4 regions of the Hoeflea sp. genome follow, and region 1 is predicted to be linked to each of the others. Evidence: predicted binding sites of a transcription regulator. Region 1 holds the regulator's gene; each other region holds the start of a gene.
The links. Region 1 encodes LexA, which represses DNA repair genes until DNA is damaged. Its sites were predicted from a motif close to TGTTCNNNNTGTGTTCNG; they were not measured.
Positions count from the first base shown of each region.

Region 2: a site for LexA is predicted at 1,559-1,576, ahead of AC5E6N_RS11640 (DNA recombination protein RmuC). Genes of this name have one in related genera too.
Region 3: a site for LexA is predicted at 2,209-2,226, ahead of AC5E6N_RS04645 (PA0069 family radical SAM protein). Genes of this name have one in related genera too.
Region 4: a site for LexA is predicted at 3,390-3,407, ahead of uvrA (excinuclease ABC subunit UvrA). Genes of this name have one in related genera too.

Region 1 covers NZ_CFHWAF010000167.1:3,952-8,497, reverse strand. Annotated here, with positions in the region: gene AC5E6N_RS21575 (formyltransferase family protein) at 35-1,027, shown strand; gene lexA (transcriptional repressor LexA) at 1,151-1,870, shown strand; gene AC5E6N_RS21565 (ComEC/Rec2 family competence protein) at 1,903-4,230, opposite strand; gene gltX (glutamate--tRNA ligase) at 4,377-4,546, shown strand, end outside.
Region 2 covers NZ_CFHWAF010000050.1:25,359-29,904, reverse strand. Annotated here, with positions in the region: gene fmt (methionyl-tRNA formyltransferase) at 18-947, opposite strand; gene def (peptide deformylase) at 983-1,507, opposite strand; gene AC5E6N_RS11640 (DNA recombination protein RmuC) at 1,609-2,856, shown strand; gene irrA (iron response transcriptional regulator IrrA) at 3,084-3,521, opposite strand; gene fabA (3-hydroxyacyl-[acyl-carrier-protein] dehydratase FabA) at 3,777-4,292, shown strand; gene fabB (beta-ketoacyl-ACP synthase I) at 4,364-4,546, shown strand, end outside.
Region 3 covers NZ_CFHWAF010000014.1:9,314-13,859, reverse strand. Annotated here, with positions in the region: gene AC5E6N_RS04655 (DMT family transporter) at 1-113, shown strand, start outside; gene rnhB (ribonuclease HII) at 136-795, opposite strand; gene AC5E6N_RS04645 (PA0069 family radical SAM protein) at 999-2,156, opposite strand; gene AC5E6N_RS04640 (crotonase/enoyl-CoA hydratase family protein) at 2,371-3,150, shown strand; gene moaB (molybdenum cofactor biosynthesis protein B) at 3,169-3,714, opposite strand; gene AC5E6N_RS04630 (4-(cytidine 5'-diphospho)-2-C-methyl-D-erythritol kinase) at 3,724-4,546, opposite strand, start outside.
Region 4 covers NZ_CFHWAF010000048.1:10,189-14,734, reverse strand. Annotated here, with positions in the region: gene AC5E6N_RS11235 (DUF72 domain-containing protein) at 1-274, opposite strand, end outside; gene uvrA (excinuclease ABC subunit UvrA) at 295-3,213, opposite strand; gene AC5E6N_RS11225 (single-stranded DNA-binding protein) at 3,532-4,011, shown strand; gene AC5E6N_RS11220 (hypothetical protein) at 4,100-4,486, shown strand.

The DNA.
Region 1 (4,546 bases):
ATTTCCGTGCCCAATGGCACACCGGGAGGGATCGTTGACTGAGGTTTCACGCCGCAATCGGGCGGTTTTCATCATTGAGAACGGGCTTGTCAGTTCGGCATTTGTCGACGCATGGCTGAAAGCCGGCAATTCCGTTGCCGCGTTCGTCACTGCCGACCGGAAATTCCCGGCATCGAGCCTCTCCCGGAAACTCGATCTTTACGCCGCAGCAATCCCGGCGCTTGAGGCGCAGGTCAGAAGACACAGGATCCCGATCATCGAGGCGGACAGCTATTTCAGCGGACAACGGGCCGAATCACTAGGATCGGACGATAAGGCCGATACGCTGATCACCTTGATGACCCATCGCATCATCCCTGCCAGGATCCTCGAACTGTTCGGGGATCGAGCCGTCAACGTGCATCCGGCGCTCCTGCCCCACTATAAGGGGCCGCAACCGACGCTCAGCCTTCTTGTCGATGGCGAAGCGGATCGCTACGGCGGCATCACAATCCATCAACTGGACAAAGGCATCGATACCGGCCCGGTCATCGCCCGGCGCCGCATACCCTTCACGCCACACACGCATTTCCACGTCTGGATTTACGAGATCGCCCGGGCCGCCGCCGACCTTGCGGGGAACGAGCTCCAGCAATATCTGAACGGCGACATCAAGGCCCTGCCCCAGGTCGCCGCGTCCGGCAACTACAGAAAAAGCGATCGGTTCGAGTTCGTCATCGAGCCGCGCAAAACCCTCCGGGATGTGCTCGCCCTTGCCGACATGCCAAAGGGCCTCACCCTTCGCGCAATACCCGGCCGACCCGCCGGTCGCCGCCTGTCATACGGTGTCTACCGACCGGTCAAAACCGTGTCGCATCCGACCGGAGCAAGGCCCCGCATAACGCCGTTTTCCCTCGAGATGGACATAAGCGACGCGCGAATAAGACTGTGGCGCCGCAGAAAGATCGCCGGTATCCTGTCGACCTCGGCGATTCCCATCGCATGGCACCGGATAACCCGCCGGCGGCAAAGAGGCGCGTCCGCTTGAACGTGCGGCAACCGCACTCCGACAACGCCGCGCTCACACTTAACGAAATATAAACACTTGAAGAACACAAATGGAACATATAGTGTATGTTCCGTATTTGTTTCTCCGACTCGGGAGCCAGCGATGCTGACACGCAAACAACACGAGCTGCTGCTTTATATTCATGAGCGCATGAAGGAGTCCGGCATTCCGCCATCCTTCGACGAGATGAAGGAAGCGCTTGATCTTGCCTCGAAATCGGGCATCCATCGCCTGATCACGGCTTTGGAGGAACGCGGGTTCATACGAAGGCTGCCGAACCGCGCCCGTGCCCTTGAAGTGCTTCGCCTGCCCGACACGATGATTCCGGCCGGTCAACAGCGCAAAGGCTTCTCGCCAAGCGTGATCGAGGGCAGTCTGGGCAAATCCGCGCCGGAGCCCACGCCGCTTCCCGTTCAGGGCAACAACGATACGGAGCCCGCGGTGAGCGTGCCGGTTATGGGACGGATCGCAGCAGGTGTGCCGATATCAGCCATCCAGAACAATACCCACAATATCAGCGTCCCGCCCGAAATGCTGTCGGGCGGGGAACACTATGCGCTCGAAGTAAAGGGCGATTCGATGATCGACGCCGGCATTTTTGACGGCGACACGGTGGTGATTAGGAACGCCTCGACCGCCAATCCGGGCGAAATCGTCGTCGCGCTGGTGGATGACGAGGAAGCGACCTTGAAGCGGTTTCGCAGAAAAGGCGCCTCGATTGCGCTGGAGGCTGCCAATCCGGCCTATGAAACCCGGATTTTCGGCCCCGATCAGGTCAAGATTCAAGGCAAGCTGGTCGGGCTGATCAGACGCTACCACTAACGGCTTTGGCAAGGCTCCATCCAGGCCAACCCTCAGGGTCGCTCCCAGGACGGCGTGACCTGCCGGAACGTGTCGGTGCGCCAATTATAGGCGCGATGACGGGTCCAGGCCCGCCGGACACTGTCGACTGCCGGGCGGACAGTTGGTGGAGCGTCTCCTGTATCCAAGGAGATGGTCAGGGCGCCGCTTTGGCGCAGCATGCGGCCGGTGATCAGCAGAGCTCCGGAATAACACCGTTCCATCGCAATCGGCACTGGGGTAACGACGATGTCGGCTCCGTCACAGGCGGCGCCGAGATAGGAAAGCTCCTCAACAAGCGCGAGCGTCGCGCCGCTGGAGCTTGTGCCGACGCAGAACTTCTTGGCGACACACAGAAAACTGTCAGGTGTGCCGGCCGAAAGCGCCAGGGCCGCACCGAGATTGCCGATGTCTTCCGCGACGACCATCGGGGGATCATGCCGCGGCTTTTTGAATGCCGTCTGCCATTGCTCGAATGTGAACCGTGGCGGCCGCTTGCGATTGGTCGCAAGTGTGCCTTCATTGACGAATGCCGCCAGCCTCCCGTCTTCCGAAATCACGATATCCGGCCGGCCTGAAGGCATCGCCAAGGCAAGGGCGGCGAATATAACCAGCCCGATCCCCGCAATCCGAAAGCGTGTTCGGCTGAGCACGAAGATCAGCAGGCCGGCGGTTGCAAGCAACGTTACCAGCGGGCTGACCTGGCCGACGACAACCGCGCCGCCGAGTTCGCGGACATAGCGGGCGATCGCAATCACCGCATCGAGGCCTACGCCCATAACCTTCAGCGGCCATTTCTCAAGGCCCAGCGGCATGAGCAGAAGAGCAATCATACCGGCCGGCATAACGACAAAGGTGACGACCGGCATCGCCGCCAGGTTGGCGAGCAGACCGTAAGCCGCGATACGGTGAAAATGATGAATGGCAAATGGCGCCGTTGCGAGACCCGCAACGAGCGAGGTCACCGCCAGCCCGAGGAAAAAGAGAAGCGAGATGCGCATCGGGGTGCCGATCCACGACGTTCCGTCCTGGTATGATACCGGGCGTGGCCTGTTCCAAAGGGCATAGGTCGCAATAAGGGCTGCTGTCGCGGCAAAGGACATCTGGAAGCCCGGCCCGACAACCGCGGACGGGCTGATGAGTATGATGATGATCGCGGCAATGGCGACATTGCGCATCGTCAGCGCCTGCCGGTCGGCAAGCACGGCAACCAGCATGATCACAAGCATGATCCATGCCCGCTGCGTCGAAACGCTCGCCCCGGATATGGAAAGGTACAGCGTGGCGATCACCAGTGCGCCGGCCGCCGCCAGTTTCTTCGTGGGAACCGCCTGAACGAGGGAAGGAAAGACGCTGAAACACGCGCGCACGAGAAGAAAAAAGGTTCCGGCCACCAGCGCCATGTGCAGTCCGGATATGGCCAATACATGTGCAAGTCCGCTCTGGCGCAGCGCATCGACCGTATCGGGGTCCATCGAGCGGCGGTCGGCCACCGTCAGGGCCGCGGCAAAACCACCCGCCTCTCCCGGCAACACATCCTTGACCCGCTGGCTGATGTGCTGACGCAAGCGCTGGAGTGTCAAGCCGGCATGCTCCATCCAGTTGCGGTCGTGTGCGGCACGCCCCTCGCCTTTCCGCGGCTTGCCGAGGAAAAACCCGTTTGCGCCGATCCCGTTGAAATATGAGTTATAGGCAAAATCGAAGCCGCCCGGCAAAGCCGGACCCGAAGGCGAGCGCAGGCGGACCAGCCCGGAAACGAAGTCGCCGATCTCCACCGGCTCATGCCCGGCGCGCGCAACCAGGCGCGCCGTGTTCGGCGGACGGCGCAGTTGCGGATCGAATGTGCGCTCGACCTCCATCGTGTAACGCCATCGCCCGGCGTGGTCGGCCTCGCGGGCAATGACGGTCCCCTCGATATGTGTTGTCACCTCGCCGTCCAGCAGAACCGTGTTCAGACGCCCGGTTTGGAAATCGGCCGCGAGCATGGCCACAAGAAGGCCGCTTGCCAGCAGACTGCCTTTTCGCAGCCATTCGCGTTCCGAAACAAAAAGAACGACAAGAAAAATCAAACAGGCGACCGCAACCGTTGCCGCCGGCGGCCTTTCGGGAAGGACAAACCAGATTGCCGCACCGCAGGCCATGAAAACCGGAAGCCAGAGCATCGCCTGGCCCGGACCGGTTTCCTCGCGCAACAGGTCAATGAGGCTGCGCCCTGATGGACGCCGACGGGCAAACGCGGGCGCGTCCGCCGGGGCGCAAGCGGCCTCTTGAGCCGAAGCTGCTGAACCGGCCTGCCCGCCGCCGCTGCGCACCCGGTCTTTGACCCGATCTGAACTGTCCATGGAGATGCCGATAGCCCTGTGACTGACGCATGATCCTACATGCCGCCGGCGCAACCGCAAAGCCGCCTGAGGACCTTGCACTCTGCCGCTTGTGTGTTACATGACGCGCCAAGTTCCAGGCAGCCAATAAAATTCAAGGAAACGCCATGTCCGCGGACGTCATAACGCGTTTTGCGCCCTCCCCAACCGGCTTTCTTCATATCGGCGGCGCGCGAACCGCCCTGTTCAACTGGCTTTATGCAAAAAACCGCGGTGGCAAGATGTTGCTGCGTATTGAAGACACGGACCGCAGCCGCCATTCGGACGAGGCCGTCGA
Region 2 (4,546 bases), on a different contig from region 1:
TCTGGACCTGATTTGCTCTATCCGACGACCGTTCCGGGCGCGACCGGGCTGCCGCGCAGGAATTCATCCGCATTCAGCGCCTTGCCGCCGGCCTTCTGAAGCCGCAGCAAACGCACGGCCTTTCTGCCGCAGGCAACCGTCAGCCCATCGTCCAGCGTCGTGCCCGCCGGACCGACACCGTCGACCGGCGCTGAGCGCAGGACCTTGACCCGCTCCTGTCTGCCGCCGAGCGGCATCTCGCACCAGGCGCCCGGAAAGGGCGACAGGCCGCGAATGTGGTTATGGACGTCGACGCTGTCGCGACCGAAGTCGATGCGGGTCTCGTCCTTGCTGATCTTCGCGGCATAGGTGACGCCGTCTTCCGGCTGCGGCGTCAGGGTCAGCGAATCGCGCTCCAGCGCGGCCATGGCCCGCTGCATCAGGTCGCCGCCGACCAGCATCAGCTTGTCGTGCAGTTCGCCGGCGGTCATGTCCGGAGCCATGGCCACCCGCTCCTCCATGGCGATCGGACCGGTGTCGAGACCGGCGTCCATCTTCATGACCATCATGCCGGTCTCCGTGTCGCCGGCCATGATCGCCCGCTGTATCGGCGCCGCACCGCGCCAGCGCGGCAGAAGGGAGGCGTGGCCGTTGTAGCAGCCAAGCCGCGTGCCGTTCAGCACCGCTTCGGGCAGCAGTTGCCCATAGGCGACGACGACCGCCACATCGGCACTCAGATCACGGAACCTTTGCTGCTCGTCAGGGTCCTTCAGGCTTTCCGGCGTGAGGACGGGAAAGCCGAGGATTTCGGACTGGCGATGGACCGGCGACTTGACCAGCTCCAGGCCGCGGCGTCCGGCGGGGCGGGGCGGCTGCGTATAGACGGCGGCGATCTCATGGCCGTAACCGGCGAGCGCGGCAAGCGTCGGCACGGCGAATTCCGGGGTTCCCATGAAGATGATGCGCAAGACGTGCCTCCCGCGTGCGATGTGAGACTTGCCGCCTAGAGACGCGTTCCGCCGCGGCTCTTGGCCATCTTGGTGAATTTGCGGATGACCATGTCCCGTTTCAGCTTGGAGATATAGTCGATGAAGAGCACGCCGTTGAGGTGGTCGATCTCATGCTGAAGACAGGTTGCAAGCAGCCCGTCCGCCTCGATCTGCCGCTCTTTGCCGTCCCGGTCCACATAGTCGACCGTCACCTGCGCCGGACGCTCGACCTCGGCGTAGTAGTCGGGAATCGACAGGCACCCCTCCTCGTAGACCGAACGTTCGTCCGAGCCGGCAACGACCTTGGGGTTGATGAAGACCATCGGCGCCGGTTCCTCATCCTCCTTGGCGCAGTCGATAACCAGAAGCCGGCGCGGAATGCCGATCTGGATGGCCGCAAGGCCTATGCCGGGCGCATCGTACATGGTTTCCAGCATGTCGTCGGCGAGGGTCCGGATATCCTCGTCGACGCGCTCAACCAGTTCGGATTCGGTGCGCAAGATGGGATCCGGCAGGAGAACAAGGGATTTTAGGGTCATGGCATGCATCTACGCATTCGCAGGCGGGAGGTCAATTCGGCATATCGCCCATGTTCCTGTTTTGATCTGGCAATCATCGAAGAATCATATAAGCTTGCGCCATGGATGCGGTTGAGTTCACATTCGGTACCCCGGTCGCCCGGATCGGGGAGGTTGTCGTTACGGCCGGCGGGCTTGTGGCCGGTGCCGCGGCGGTGCTTGGCCTGATTATAATCGGCGCACTTCTTCTGGCGCGCGGCAGGGCGCGCAATGCGCGGGCGCAGCGGCTTGCCTCGGAGGAAGCCGCCGGTCAGCGCGCACGGGACATGGAGGCGCGGTTCGCCGAGATCATGGGCGCGCAGGCGGAAATGCAGGGCCGCATGGCGACGATCGCTGAAGTCTTCGGATCGCGGCAGAGCGAAATCAACAAATCGATCAACGAGCGGCTCGACGGCATGAGCCAGCGGATCGGCAACACGATCAGCGAGCAGACCAAGGCGACACATGAAAACCTGTCGCGCCTGCAGGAGCGGCTCGCCGTCATCGATACGGCACAGAACAATATCCGGGCGCTCGCCAAGGATGTCGTCGGCCTGCAGGCCATTTTGTCGAACAAGCAGACGCGCGGCGCGTTCGGCCAGGCGCGCATGGAGACCATCATCGCCGATGCCCTGCCCTCGAACGGCTACGCCTTCCAGCCGACGCTCTCCAACGGCAGCCGTCCGGACTGCACGGTGCACATGCCCAACGGGGCGCCGGCCCTGGTGATCGATGCAAAATTTCCGCTGGAAGCCTGGAACCGCATCCGAGAACAAGACGACGCGGAAACGGAGAAACAGGCGATACAGCAGTTCCGCCGCGACATCGAGATCCATATCCGTGATATCGCCGACAAGTATCTTTTGAAAGGCGAGACGCAGGACACGGCCTTCATGTTCGTGCCGTCGGAATCGATCTTCGCGGAAATCCACGAGAATTTCGAAGCCCTTGTGCAAAAGGCCCACCGCGCCCGCATCGTCATCGTCTCGCCGTCGCTGCTCATGCTGTCGCTGCAGGTGGTGCAGGCGGTGCTGAAGGATGCGCGCATGCGCGAGCAGGCGCATCTGATCCAGGGCGAGGTGGTGCGGCTGATGGAAGACGTCATGCGGCTCGACGAGCGCGTGCGCAAGCTGCAGACCCATTTCGGCCAAGCGCAGCGCGATATCGACCTGATCCTGACCTCCGCCGACAAGGTCACCAAGCGCGGCGCGAAGATCGAGGCGCTGGAGATCGAGGTCGAAGGCGAAAGCGCGGCACCTGAAAGCGGCGCGGAAAACGTCGCGCCCCTGCCCGAACGGACCGGCCGCCTGAAGCTGCATGTGAATGACTAGAGTACCGGGCGATCATATTGAACGATTTGACCGGCTTATCATCCGCCAATGCACCGCTTAGAGCAAAGGTCGTAAATAAGGCGCGCCGCCCCAAGCCACAAACACAAATACCGCGAGAGCGGTTTCGTCCCCGTCTGCACGGCCGGCCAAAACACCTGCCGAGCGCACCCGGAACCGGACGCGAGCGCGATTTTAGGTCGTTTATCTTTTACGACAACGTGAAGCGGTCAGGACCGCTTGCGGCGCAGGCGCACAACCACGTCGATATGGGCGATTTCCATGCCTTCGGGAACCTCCGGCAGGCCATGGACGGTCAATCCACCGGCCGGGATGTCCATCACCTCGTTTTCGCCCTCGACAAAGTAGTGCTGATGGTCCGATGTGTTGGTGTCGAAATAGGTCTTCGACGACTCAATCGCGAGCACGCGCAGCATGCCGGCATCGGTGAACTGGTGCAGTGTGTTGTAGACCGTCGCGAGCGACACCGGCACACCGGCGCTCACGGCCTCTTCATGCAGTTCTTCCGCTGTCAGATGGCGATCGCCTTTGGCAAACAGCAAACCGGCCAGAGCAATCCGCTGGCGCGTCGGCCGCAAACCAACGGACCTGAGCCGGTCGCCCGCCAGGCGCGTGGGACAAGGTGTGTGTTCCGTTTCGCTTTGCATCGCTCTGTCTTGACTGAAACCCGCTGATGGGCAATTGGACGTTATATAACTTTAGACGGGGAATCTTTCAATAGTGGAGTTTGAGGGTCCATTTTTGATTTGCGCGGCCGCGCAAACCGGAATGGCGGGATAACGGTTGTAAGTTTCGCCTTTAGCCCATAATTGACAGGCGACGCTTTTCGCCAGCAAACAAGCTGTGGTAGGTTCCGGTGGGGCAGGCTCAAAGCGCGTGGTATTCGGGAGTACAGTTTTTCAATGAATGATAGGCCGTCGAGCTTCAGCTATGAAGACATTTTGACATGCGGGCATGGCACCATGTTCGGCCCGGGCAACGCGCAGCTTCCGCTACCGCCCATGCTGATGTTCCACCGGATTACCGAGATATCGGAAACCGGCGGCGAATATGACAAGGGCTTCATAAGGGCCGAGTTCGACGTCACGCCCGATCTGTGGTTCTTCGGCTGCCATTTCGAGGGCGATCCGGTGATGCCCGGATGCCTGGGGCTGGACGCGCTGTGGCAGATGACCGGCTTTTATCTCGGCTGGCTCGGCGAGCCGGGCAAGGGGCGGGCCATCTCGGTCGGCGAGGTCAGACTGACCGAAATGGTTACACCCGAAACCAAACTCGTCGAGTTCGGCGTCGACTTCAAGCGGATCATGCGCGGCCGACTTGTCCTCGGCATCGGCGACGGCTGGGCGAAAGCCGACGGCGAGCCGGCCTACAAGGCAACCGACCTCAGGGTCGGGCTGTTCCAGGAAAAATCGGGATAAGATCCGGCGGTATCCGCGCCGAACACCGCTTTTCGTCCCAACAACCGCAGTTTCTGTGGAAAGGAAACCGTATGAAACGTGTTGTCGTCACCGGAATGGGGATCGTGTCGTCCATCGGCAACGATGTCCAGGACGTCACCCGGTCGCTGCGCGAGGCCAAGTCCGGCATTACGTTCTCGGAAGAATTTGCCGAACATGGTTTCCGTTGCCAGGTCTGGGGCGCTCCGACGCTCGACCCCACCGATATGGTCGAC
Region 3 (4,546 bases), on a different contig from region 1:
TCGGCTTTGTGCCGGGCGGAAATCTCTGGCTTGGATCGGCGTTGATTGTCTCGGCTTCGATCTTCATCGCCCACCGCGAGGCTCGCGGTCAGGCGGTGGAACGCACCGCCTGACCGGCGCAGTGATGCCGTGCAATCAGCCTTCGCCGCGCATGGGTCTGAAGCTCATACGGTGAAGCGGGCAGGGACCGTGTTCGGCTATGGCTTCGCGGTGCGCCGCGGTTCCGTAGCCGGCATGGCGTTCGAAGCCGAAAACGGGAAAGCGCTCGGCTGAGCGCTGCATCATCCGATCCCGCGCGACCTTTGCGACGATGGAGGCGGCCGCGATCGACAGCGAACGCGCATCGCCCTTGATCACCGCGTTGCCCTGGCAGCACAGGCCGGGCGGCACGTCGCGCCCGTCGATGAGCGCGCTGTCGGGCGCACGGGGCAGGGCGTTGACGGCCCTGCGCATCGCATCAAGGCTCGCTTTCAGGATATCGGTCCGGTCGATCCGGGCCGGGCCGGACGAGGCAATGGACACCTCGGCATGCATGAGGATCAGTTCGAAGAGCTCGTCGCGCCGGCGGGCCGTGAGTTTCTTGGAGTCATTGAGACCGAGCGGAACATTGTCCGGGTCGAGGATCACGGCTGCGGCAACGACAGGCCCGGCAAGAGGTCCGCGTCCGGCCTCGTCGGCACCGGCCACCAGCCGCTGCGGCGCGCCGGCAGCACGTTCAAAACTGAAATCCGGTCCGTCGCCCGCCGGAGCGAACAGGTCGGCCTGCGAGCGAGAATCAGGTGGGGTGCGAGACATTGTGCGGCAAACTCGCACGCCCACCCAATCCCCTGCAAGTCCCTCCATTCAGAGCGTGTCTCCGGACGGCAGAAGCCGGAGGTCATTGCTCGGGGATGCCGGATTCCAGTGTGAGGCACAGGTGGCGGGAATCCGGCGGCGGCTTGGTGGAGGGAACCACCGTCATGACCGCAGTCGGGGTACGCGGTCATGGCGAAGCTGCATCAAAGAAGGTTGAGCTGTACTCCCGATCCAAGCGGAGGGGTAAACAGATCGGTGCGCAAGGAGCGCCATCTGCTGTCGAGCCCCAGCCTCTTTGCGGTGATTTCGAAGCGCCGCGCCAACTGCCAGGCATAGGGGCCGCTGCCTTTCATGCGCTTCTTGAATTCGGCGTCATAATCCTTGCCGCCACGCATGGAGCGAACCAGCGACATGACGTGCCTGTAGCGGTCCGGATAGTGGCGCAGGAGCCAGTCGCGGAAAAGCGGACTGACTTCCAGCGGCAGGCGCAGCAGAATATAGCTCGCCGTGCATGCGCCGGCGGCTTTGGCTGAATCCAGGATACGTTCCATTTCATGGTCGTTCAGCCCCGGTATGATCGGCGAGGCCATGACCGCGACCGGAATGCCGGCCTGCGAAAGTCCGCGCATCGCCTCCAGCCGCCGGGCAGGCGCCGATGCCCGCGGCTCCATGGCGCGGGCGAGCTTGCCGTCCAGCGTGGTGACCGACAGGGCCACCTTGGCAAGGCCCTTTTCGGCCATCTGCGACAGGATATCGGTATCACGAAGAATGTTTGCCGACTTCGTCACGATGCCGACCGGATGATTGCAGGCATTCAACACTTCGAGGATCTGCCGCACGATCCGCCATTTCCTCTCGATCGGCTGATAGGGGTCGGTATTGGTGCCAATGGCGATCACGCGCGGCTTGTAACCGGGTTTCGCCAGTTCCTTTTCAAGCAGCCTGGGAGCATCCGGCTTGGCAAACAGGCGCGCTTCAAAATCCAGCCCCGGCGAAAGCCCCATGAAGGCATGGGTCGGCCGCGCGAAGCAGTAGATACAGCCATGCTCGCAGCCGCGATACGGGTTGATCGACCGGTCGAAGGAAATGTCGGGAGACTGATTGCGGGTGATGATGGTGCGTGGCTTTTCCACCTGCACCTCGGTTTTGAAGGCCGGGAGGTCTTCCAGGGTTTCCCATCCGTCATCGAAGATGTGACGGGCATGCTGCTCGAAACGCCCGCTCGGGTTGATGCCCGCGCCGCGCCCGCGCCGCCGCTTCCTGTCAACACGCATGCCCGAATGCGCGGCAAGGGCTTCGGCGATGTCCGGCCTGTTTGCCGGATTGAGGCTGTTTTGCCTGAAATGGTCCAGATCGCTCATTGCAGCACCCTTGCATCCCTGTGTGTTGTGAATTTATTCCTAGCAAACGAATAAGAACATATCAAGAACAAAAATGAGAACAACCGGTTTCGGGGAAGGCGCCGGCAAGGCGGTGCAACTGCAGGGCACAGTGCAGCATCCGCAGCGTTGACCGGACCGGCCTGCGGTGTCAGCATCGCCTGTCAGCGAATGCGAGAAGGGCAGGAGGCGCAAGATGGGCGAATCGGAAGACAAGGTCCTGGTTGAGCGAAGGGATGCGGTCACGATTGTGTCCATCAACCGCCCGGCGAGCCGCAATGCCGTCGATCCGGAGACCGCCGGATTGCTTCTGTCGGCCTTTGAGAATTTCGACAACGACACCAGCCAGTCTGCGGCCGTGCTTTGCGGCAGCGGGGGCACCTTTTGTGCCGGCTTCGACCTGAAAACCGTATCTGAGGGCACGTTTGAATATGAGCCGCTCGGAGAAGGGCCGATGGGGCCGACGCGACGGCTGCTCACCAAGCCGGTGATTGCCGCCGTCGAGGGACATGCCGTGGCCGGCGGGCTTGAACTCGCCCTGTGGTGCGACATGCGTGTCGCCTCTGAAAGCGCGGTCTTCGGCGTGTTTTGCCGCCGTTGGGGCGTGCCGCTGATCGATGGCGGCAATGTGCGCCTGCCACGTCTCATCGGCCACAGCCGGGCGATGGACATGATCCTCACCGGCCGTCCCGTCGCTGCCGGCGAGGCGTTGAGCTTCGGGCTTGCCAACCGGCTGGTTCCGCAGGGAAAGGCGCTTGAAGAAGCGGTGTCGATCGCAGCGGACCTCGCGCGTTTCCCGCAGATATGCCTGCGGACCGACCGTATGACCGCCCACGAACAATGGGGCCTGGACCTCAAAGAGGCGCTCAAACTCGAGGGCATCGAAGGGCAGGTGCCCATCCGCAAGGAAGCTGAAAAGGGCGCGGCCCGTTTTGCGTCGGGCTTCGGGCGCTCGGGCCGGTTCGATTCAATCTGAGGGCGACAGACCCAAACGCTATTTCCTGCGTTTCAGATGTTCATCGAGCCGCGGCATGATCTCGATGAAATTGCACGGCATGTGCCGGTAGTCGAGCTGGTTTTTCAGTATCCCGTCCCAGGCGTCCTTGCAGGCTCCCGGTGAGCCGGGCAGCACAAAGACATAGGTCGCGTTGATAACGCCGCCCGTTGCCCGTGACTGGATGGTGGACGTGCCGATCTTGTCGTAGGAGATGCGGTGAAACACCTCGGAAAAACCGTCCATCTGTTTTTCAAACAGCGGCATCACCGCCTCGGGCGTCACGTCCCGGCCGGTAAATCCGGTGCCGCCGGTCGTGATGACCACATCGATCTGCGGATCCTCCGCCCAGGATTTGACGCGCGCCGCGATCAGGTCGACATCGTCCGTGACAATGTCGCGCGCCGCAAGCACGTGACCGGCATGTTCGATCCGGCCCGCAAGCGTCGAGCCGGATTTGTCGTCTTCCAGGCTGCGTGTGTCCGACACGGTCAGCACGGCGATCCTGACCGAAATGAATGGACGCGATTCATCGATTCGGGACATGAAAAACTCCTACGGCGCACGGTATGTCGTGGCGGCCTGCACCCACCAGTGCGGATATTGATCGCGAAGCGTGTCGCCGGCAAGCCGGGCGGCAACCGGATCGCGGAATATGCCGTAGCAGGTCGCACCGGACCCGGACATGCGCCAGAACAGCGCATCGGTTTTCCCGAGCGCCGCGCCGACCTCAGCGATCGCCGGAACGAAGCGCCTTGCCGGCGTGTCGAGGTCGTTGCCCGTTTGCTTCAGCGCCGCAATGACAGTCTCGATATCGCCGAGCGGTTCCGAAAGCCGCAGGGCTGTGTTGCTCTTCGTTTCAAGCGCGCCGAACACGGCGGGGGTTGATACGGCCTCAAGCGGATTGACGAGGAGGACGGGCAATGCCGCGAGGGTTTCGAGCGGTTCCAGAAGATCGCCGATCCCGCGCGCCAGCAAAGGCTTTGACAAAAGACACATGGGGACGTCCGCCCCCAGCTTCAGCGCTGCTTTCAACAGGTCGGCATCGTCGATGGCGACCGGCCACACCCGGGCAAGACCGCGCAGCGTTGCCGCGGCGTCCGCCGAGCCGCCGCCGATACCCGAAGCGACGGGCAGGTTCTTTTCAAGGTGAATGGCAACCGGCGGGGCCTTGCCGCCTTGCCTGAGGGCAAGATCGCGCAAAAGCACTCGTGCGCGCGCAACAAGATTGTCGTCATCGGCATTCAGATCGCCGGCAAACGGGCCGCTGATCGTCAGCGTGTCGCTGGCGCTTGGTGAGAAGGTCAGACGGTCGCCGAAATCGGCAAAAGTCACGAGGCTGTCGATCAGATGATAGCCATCGTCCCGCAGCCCGGTG
Region 4 (4,546 bases), on a different contig from region 1:
AGTCCGCGGCCTCGGCAAGCACACGCCGATTGGTCACAAAACGGTTGCCCTTGACGGAAAAGACAAACCCGTCCGGAACATCTGCCGCCCATTTCGCGAAGGTGGCCGGTTTCTGCGTTCCGTAATAGGTGCCGTTGATCTCGATGGTCGCGAGCTGGCGGCTGGCATAGTTCAGTTCGTCCTTCTGTCGCAGACCGTCCGGATAGAAGGTGCCGCGCCAGGGCGCGAACGTCCATCCGCCGATACCCGCCCTGATGGTGCCGGATTCAGTCATTGCGGTTCTCCAGTGCGATTCTATTCGGCTGCTTCGATAGTCCTGGAAGGGCGTCTTTCCAGCAAATCCTTCAGGAATTGCCCGGTATAGGAGCGCGTTTCATTCACAATGTCTTCCGGCGCGCCGGTGGCAACGATCTCGCCGCCGCCGTCTCCGCCCTCGGGTCCGAGGTCGATAATGTGATCAGCCGTCTTGATGACTTCGAGATTGTGTTCGATCACCACCACGGAATTGCCCTGGTTGACGATTTCATGCAGCACATCGAGCAGCTTGGCGACATCGTGGAAGTGCAGACCGGTTGTCGGCTCGTCGAGAATATAAAGCGTGCGCCCGGTGGAGCGTTTCGACAATTCCTTTGCCAGCTTGACGCGCTGCGCCTCGCCGCCTGAAAGCGTGGTGGCCTGCTGTCCGATCTTGATGTAGCCGAGTCCGACGCGCCTCAGTGTGGTCAGCTTGTCACGCACGGCGGGTACGGCGGAAAAGAACTCACACCCTTCCTCGACGGTCATTTCCAGAACGTCGGCGATGGACTTGCCCTTGAACGTGACCTCGAGCGTTTCGCGATTGTAACGCTTGCCGTGACACACATCGCAGGTGACATAGACATCCGGCAGGAAGTGCATCTCGATCTTGATGACACCGTCGCCCTGACAGGCCTCGCAGCGCCCGCCCTTCACGTTGAAGGAGAAACGCCCGGGCTGATAGCCCCGCGCCTTGGCTTCGGGAAGGCCGGAGAACCAGTCGCGTATCGGCGTGAAGGCGCCGGTATAGGTGGCCGGGTTCGATCGCGGCGTCCTGCCGATCGGCGACTGGTCGATATCGATCACCTTGTCGATATGCTGCAGGCCGTCGATACGCTCATGCGCGGCCGGATTGTCGCGGGCGCCCATCACGCGCCGGGCCGCGGCCTTGTAGAGCGTCTCGATCAGGAAGGTCGATTTTCCGCCGCCGGAGACGCCGGTGACGGCCGTGAACACGCCGAGCGGTATGCTTGCGGTGATGTTCTTCAGATTGTTGGCGCTCGCGCCGACAACGGTGATCTGACGTTTCTTGTCGATCTTGCGGCGTTCGCCTGGAACGGCAACCTCCTGTGCGCCGGAAAGATATTGTCCCGTCAGCGAATTGGCGGATGACATGATCTCCTGGGGTGTGCCCTGGGCCACGATCTCACCGCCATGAATGCCGGCCGCCGGTCCGATGTCGATAACGTGATCGGCCGACAGGATCGCGTCTTCGTCGTGTTCGACGACGATGACCGTGTTGCCGATGTCCCTGAGATGTTTCAGCGTTCCAAGCAGGCGCGCATTGTCGCGCTGGTGCAGGCCGATGGACGGCTCGTCCAGGACATAAAGCACGCCGGTCAGCCCCGATCCGATCTGCGAGGCGAGGCGGATGCGCTGGCTCTCGCCGCCGGACAGCGTGCCCGAATTGCGCGACAGCGTCAGATAATCCAGGCCGACATCGTTGAGGAATTTCAGCCGGTCCCTGATCTCCTTGAAGATGCGGCCGGCGATCTCGTTCTGTTTGTCCGTCAGCCGGGCGGGAAGGTTCTCGAACCAGGCGCCCGCGTCGCGGATGGACATCTCCGTCACCTTTCCGACATGCAGGCCGTCGATCTTGACGGCCATGGCCTCCGGCTTCAGCCGGTAGCCGGCGCAGGTCGGGCAGGGCGCGGCTGCCATATAACGCTCGATCTCCTCGCGCGCCCAGGACGAATCCGTTTCCTTCCAGCGCCGCTCGAGATTGGGAATGATGCCCTCGAAGTTTTTCGAGGTTTTGTAGGAGCGCAACCCGTCATCATAGTGAAAGTCGATCTTGTCCCTCGTGCCGTGCAGGATGGCGTCGCGGGCGGCCTCGGGCAGCTCGTTCCACCGGTCCCCGAGCTTGAAGCCGAAATGACGGCCAAGCGCCTCCAGCGTCTGTCCGTAATAGGGCGAACTGGATTTGGCCCAGGGCGCCACTGCGCCGTCACGCAATGTTCTGCCCGGTTCGGGAATGATGAGGGCCGGATCGATCTTCTGCTGCGTGCCCAGCCCGTCGCAGGTCGGGCAGGCACCGAAAGGATTGTTGAAGGAGAACAGCCTCGGCTCGATCTCGGGAATGGTGAAACCCGAGACGGGACAGGCAAATTTCTCCGAGAAGACCAGCCGCTCGTGGGTCTCGTTCTTGGATTTGTTGGCGCTGCCGCCCGAGGTCGCCTCATCGGGCAGCGGTTTGTCCGCAAGCTCCGCCACGGCAAGGCCATCCGCCAGCGTCAGACAGGTTTCCAGGCTGTCGGCGAGGCGTGTCGCCAGATCCTCGCGCACCACCACCCGATCGACGACCACGTCCATGTCGTGCTTGTATTTCTTGTCGAGCGGCGGGACATCCGCGATCTCGTAATAGACGCCGTCGACCTTGACCCGCTGGAAGCCCTTTTTCATCAACTCCGCGAGTTCCTTGCGGTATTCGCCTTTGCGGCCGCGCACCAGCGGCGCGAGAATATAAAGCCGCGTCCCGTCCTCCAGCGCCATGACCCGGTCAACCATCTGGCTGACCGTCTGGCTTTCGATCGGCAGGCCCGTTTCCGGCGAATAGGGTATGCCGACACGCGCATAGAGCAGGCGCAGATAGTCGTAAATCTCGGTCACCGTGCCGACCGTCGAGCGCGGGTTGCGCGAGGTGGTTTTCTGCTCGATGGATATGGCCGGCGACAGGCCGTCGATCTGATCGACATCCGGCTTCTGCATCATTTCCAGAAACTGGCGCGCATAGGCCGAGAGGCTTTCCACGTAGCGCCGCTGACCCTCCGCATAGATCGTGTCGAACGCCAGTGAGGATTTGCCCGAACCGGAAAGACCCGTCATCACGATCAGCGTGTTGCGCGGCAGATCGAGATCGACGCTCTTCAGATTGTGCTCGCGCGCGCCGCGGATCGAAATGGTCTTAAGTTCGCTCATGGTCTCCGTCCGCAATCAGGCCCGTCTTCCGCGCGCTGCGCGTGATGACACATATCCCGTGGAATGAATGCGGCTGTAAAACCAGGACCGAATTGCCCGAAGTCGAGATGCGCACGCCACATTGCCTCAAGTTCATGACCCAAGCTGAATCATTTGACAAGGCACAATAACGGAACTAGAACATAATGTGAACAAAAAAGCTCCTGTGGATAGTTTTGTGATGGCACCCACGGAGCGTTACGATGGTCTATTGTCGCCGGAAATCGAAGGGCAGGGTTCCGCGGCAGGGGCCTGTTTCCGCACATATGAGGTTTGGACATGGCAGGCAGCGTCAACAAGGTCATTTTGGTGGGCAATCTCGGCGCGGATCCGGAAATTCGCCGGACACAGGACGGACGGCCGATTGCAAACCTCAGGGTCGCGACCTCCGAGAGCTGGCGCGACCGTAATACGGGCGAGCGGCGCGAACGGACCGAATGGCACCGGGTCGTCATCTTCAGTGAGGGCCTTTGCAAGATCGCCGAACAGTATCTGCGCAAAGGCTCCAAAATCTATATCGAAGGCCAGTTGCAGACACGCAAATGGCAGGACCAGAGCGGTCAGGACCGCTATTCCACCGAGGTGGTGCTCCAGGGGTTCAATTCGGCACTGACGATGCTGGACGGGCGCTCCGACGGTCCCGGCGGCGGTGGTGGCGGAGGCGGGGGCTTCGGCGACAACCAACAGGATTACGGCCAGCCGGCACCCGCCCAGGAAGGCGGATTCTCCAGGGACATGGACGACGAAATTCCGTTCTGATCGTCCGGTATCCCTGCATCCTCGCGGGCATGTGATTTCCTCCGCCTCGCTGGTTATGCGATGACGGCGGGACAGGAGGGCTGTATCCATGAGATTTATGCAATTTGATTGCCTGTTGGTTCGCTGTTTCGGTGCTTTTTGTGCCGTGTGTGTCGCCTTGCCTGTCTGGGCCGGCGAAGTCGACGTCGTTGCGGCCGATGCACAGCAGCAGTCCGACGGCAAGTGGCGGTTTTCCGTGACCCTTCTGCATGATGACGAAGGATGGGATCACTACGCCGATCGCTGGGACGTCGTCGGGCCCGACGGCACGGTTTACGGCGAACGCGTCCTTGCCCACCCGCATGAAAACGAGCAGCCATTCACACGTTCGCTTTCCGGGGTTGCGATCCCGGAAGGCGTCACCACCGTGACCATCAGGGGCAATGACAGCGTCCACGGGCCGGGCGGCAAGGAACTCGCGATCGACCTGAAATAGGTCTTTCACGGAGCCGGAAAACCACACGCGCGGGCCGATTTTACCGGTCTTTGGTCGCCG